2 regions of the Streptomyces sp. NPDC127117 genome follow, and region 2 is predicted to be linked to the other one. Evidence: predicted binding sites of a transcription regulator. Region 2 holds the regulator's gene; the other holds the start of a gene.
The links. The regulator HspR, encoded in region 2, represses chaperone genes until heat shock. The targets are predictions, from matches to a motif close to TTGAGNNNNNNNNNCTCAA.
Positions count from the first base shown of each region.

Region 1: dnaK (molecular chaperone DnaK) is a predicted target of HspR. The motif match lies at 850-868, and genes of this name have one in related genera.

Region 1 is NZ_JBHXTM010000053.1:1,804-4,002, forward strand. It holds gene dnaK (molecular chaperone DnaK) at 1-826, opposite strand, end outside; gene ACFVH0_RS32870 (sugar transferase) at 1,124-1,852, shown strand; gene ACFVH0_RS32875 ((Fe-S)-binding protein) at 1,951-2,199, shown strand, end outside.
Region 2 is NZ_JBHXTM010000084.1:25,279-27,477, forward strand. It holds gene ACFVH0_RS38120 (helix-turn-helix transcriptional regulator) at 1-559, shown strand, start outside; gene ACFVH0_RS38125 (heat shock protein transcriptional repressor HspR) at 718-1,164, opposite strand; gene dnaJ (molecular chaperone DnaJ) at 1,166-2,199, opposite strand, start outside.

The sequences.
Region 1 (2,199 bases), on a different contig from region 2:
GGAACTGCGAGCGCGTGAGCTTCTCGTCCAGGTGCAGCGGGCCCTCGGCGGACGCCGTGATGTAGGGCAGGTTGATCGTGGTCTCGGTCGAGGACGAGAGCTCGATCTTCGCCTTCTCCGCGGCCTCGCGGAGACGCTGGAGAGCCATCTTGTCCTTGGACAGGTCCACGCCGTGCCCGTTGGCGAACTGCTTCACCAGGTAGTCGACGACGCGCTGGTCCCAGTCGTCACCACCGAGGTGGTTGTCACCGTTGGTGGCCTTCACCTCGACGACGCCGTCACCGATCTCCAGGAGCGACACGTCGAAGGTGCCGCCACCGAGGTCGAAGACGAGGATCGTCTGGTCGTCCTTGTCGAGCCCGTACGCCAGCGCGGCGGCGGTCGGCTCATTGACGATGCGCAGGACGTTCAGGCCCGCGATCTCGCCGGCCTCCTTGGTCGCCTGACGCTCGGAGTCGTTGAAGTACGCGGGGACGGTGATGACCGCGTCGGTCACCTTCTCACCCAGGTACGACTCGGCGTCGCGCTTCAGCTTCTGCAGGATGAAGGCGCTCATCTGCTGCGGGTTGAAGCTCTTGCCGTCCAGGTCGATCTTCCAGTCAGTGCCCATGTGGCGCTTGACCGAGCGGATGGTCCTGTCGACGTTGGTCACTGCCTGGCGCTTGGCGACCTCGCCGACCAGCACCTCGCCGTTCTTCGCGAAGGCGACGACGGACGGCGTGGTCCTGGCGCCCTCTGCGTTGGTGATGACGGTGGGCTCGCCGCCTTCGAGAACGCTGACGACGGAGTTAGTCGTGCCCAGGTCGATGCCGACCGCACGTGCCATTTCAATTCCTCCAGCTTGACTACTTGAGTGGATCTGACTCAAGGATGCACGACCCCCGCCTCACTGTCAACAGACCTGAGTCGAGGCGACTCAACTATCGTGCACAGACCCCGCGCGGACCGCCATTTCCCGGCCTTTCGGCCCGATCGCGCGCCACACCCCCACCCGCGACACCCCCACCCCCCGGGCGGCGCAGCCCTTCCCCATCATCACCCCGTGGGATCGTTCTGTCACAAAATGCCGTGAGCCACGCAAAACCGGCACTCGATCCGCCGTGAACCCAGGCAGGTGCGAACGATGCAGACACAAGGACAGAGGGGGAGCGCGAGGCACTCCGGGCCGCCACCGACCCGGAGCACGAGGCGGAACGGGCCGCCACCGGCCCTGTCCGCGGTACGCGCACGGGTACGGCAGTGGGAGCCCCCGCCGGCCAAGCGCGTACTGGACCTGACCCTCGGCTCGGCGCTCCTGACCCTGGCCACCCCGCTGCTCGCCGCGGGCGCCCTCGCCCTGGCGGCGCGGCGACCCCCGGGCGGCGTACTGACCCACTCCCCCCGGGTCGGCCTGGACGGCCACGTCTTCGTACTGCGCTCACTGCGCACCCGGCGGCTGCGGCTGGACCTGCTCTCCCGGCTGCCGTACGTCGTCCGGGGAGACCTCTCCCTGGTCGGCCCGGAACCCCTGGCACCGGACGACCCGCGGACCGGCACCGACCCCGCCGGAACCTCGGCTTCCTCCGGCGCGAGACACTGGCGGCAGGAACTGAAACCGGGACTCACCGGCCTGGCCCAGGTCCGCTCCCGCTCCGGGATGCCGTGGGACGAGCCGGCCCTGCTGGACCAGCACTACGCCGAGCACCACGGAGTGCGGCTGGACCTGGCCATCCTGGCGAGCGCCGTACACACTCCGCTGCGCGAGGCGGCCCAAGGCTTCGCCCGGCGCGGCAAGGCACGCCTGAGCGACACAGATCACCGCCTGTCCGGCTACAGCGCGGCGGAAGAAGTGGGTAGTGTCAGCACAGACTGATTAAGTTACTGCTTAGTAATCACTGATAATCGCCAGTACGCGTCTCATTGACGCCGGATCCGACCCTCCCCACCCTCGCAGGCCCGAGGAGCCCTCAAATGCAACTCGCCGCGATCATCGTGTCGCTGGTTCTGATCGTGGTCGGCGTGGCCCTGTTCCTCCGCGCCCTCCTGCAGATCTACAACTTCATGCGGCTCGGCCAGAACGTGCCCGCGGGCACCCGCACGGACGAGCCCGCACAGCGCACCGTCACCGTGGCCAGGGAGTTCCTCGGCCACACCCGGATGAACCGCTGGGGCATCGTCGGTGTCGCGCACTGGTTCGTGGCGGTGGGCTTCTTCTCCCTG
Region 2 (2,199 bases):
CGGCCGGACCGAGGATCGTCTCAGCAAGTCGCTGGAGCGCGGCCTGTCCGTGATCCACCGCGGCGTCAGCATGCGCACCCTCTACCAGCACACCGCGCGCCACAGCCCCAGCACACTCGCGTACGCGGAGCGCATGACCGACGACAACGTGGAGATACGCACGCTCGAAGAGCTGATCGGCCGCCTGATCGTGTTCGACCGGACCGTCGCCTTCATCCCGGCCAGCGACGACGACCAGGTCGCCCTGGAACTCCGCCACCCCGGGCTCGTGCAGTACCTGGTCAACGTGTTCGAGCAGTTCTGGACGAGGGCGGCTCCGCTGCGGGAGGAGGTCAAGTACGAACCGACCTCCCTGGGCATCAGCGGCGTTCAGCGCTCCATCGCCCAGCTCCTCGTCGAGGGCCACGTGGACGACTCGATCGCCCGCAGGCTCGGCATGAACGTCCGCACCTGCCGCGCCCACGTCGCCAAGCTCGCCGCCGCGCTCGGCAGCAACAGCCGGGCCCAGCTCGGCTACCTGATAGCGCGGTCGGGAATCCTGGAGGAGGAGCAGAACTGACCGGACCCCGCCCGCCGCACACCGCGCATCCGACACACCGCGCACGGCGCACACCGCGCACCCGACGCACGGCACGGCCGTGCCGGCATCGCACCGGCATACGGCAAAGGGCCGGGGAGCCGACCCGTAAGTCGCCTCCCCGGCCCTGTGCCGTCCGCTCAGTCCTTCGGCCGCTTCGGCCGCCAGACCACCAACGCGCTGGTCTGCTGTACGTCCTGATACGGCACCAGATCGCGCCGGTAGGAGGCGTGCACCTGGGCCTCGCGCTGCTGCATGGCCTGTGCCGCGCCGTCCACGGCCGCCGACAGCTCGGCGACGCGCTGCTGGAGCGCGGCGACCTGGTTCTCCAGCTCGATGATGCGCTTGATGCCGGCGAGGTTGATGCCCTCGTCCTGCGACAGCTGCTGCACGGTGCGCAGCAGCTCGATGTCGCGGGCCGAGTAGCGCCTGCCGCGCCCGGCCGTGCGGTCGGGCGAGACGAGGCCGAGACGGTCGTACTGGCGCAGTGTCTGCGGATGCAGGCCCGAGAGCTGGGCCGCGATCGAGATCACGTACACCGGGGATTCGTCGGTCAGTTCGTACGGATTGCGTCGTCGGCCGTCCACCTCAAGCTCCCTTCGCTGCCTGGAACAGCTCCGCCCGCGGGTCCTGGCCCGCGGTCGCCTTCCGGTAGGCCTCCAGGGCGTCCCTGGCCTCGTTGCTGAGGTCGGCCGGCACCTTCACCTCGACGGTGACCAGCAGGTCGCCCCGGGTGCCGTCCTTGCGTACGGCGCCCTTGCCGCGGGCGCGCATCGTACGCCCGTTGGGAGTGCCCGCGGGCAGTTTCAGCGTGACCGGCGGGCCGCCGAGCGTGGGCACCTTCACCTCGCCGCCGAGCGCCGCCTCCGTGAAGTCGACGGGCACGGTGACCGTGAGGTTGTCGCCCTTGCGGCCGAAGACCGGGTGGGCGTCGACATGGACCACGACGTACAGGTCGCCGGCCGGTCCACCGCGCTCGCCCGGACCGCCCTTGCCGCGCAGCCGGATCCGCTGGTTGTCCGAGACGCCCGCCGGAATCCTGACCTGCATGGTCTTGGAGGACTTCGCCCGTCCGCTGCCCTTGCAGACATCGCACGGGTCCTGGGCGATGAGGCCCCGGCCCTTGCAGTCCACGCAGGGGTCGGTGAGCGAGAAGCCGCCGCCGGTGCCGCGCGACACCTGACCGGTGCCGAGACAGGTCGGGCACACCCGGGGGGTGCCGTTCTTGTCGCCGGTGCCGGAACAGGCCTTGCAGGGCGCCTGGCTGGACATCCGCAGCGGGACCGTGGCCCCCTCGACCGCCTCGGTGAAGCTGAGCGTCACCTCGGACTCGATGTCCTGGCCGCGCCGCGGCTGCACCCGCGTCCCCGTGCCGCCCCGGTTGAACAGGCCGCCGAAGACATCACCGAGGCCGCCGCCGCCGAAACCGCCGGCCGCGCCGCCCTGGCCCCCGCCCTGGGTGCCCCCGAAGAGGTCGCCCAGGTCGAAGTTGAAGTTGCCTCCCGCGCCGCCGGGTCCGGCCCGGAAGCCGCCGTTGCCGAAGAGGGCGCGCGCCTCGTCGTACTCCTTGCGCTTCTTGCTGTCACCGAGGACGTCGTTCGCCTCGGAGATCTCCTTGAAGC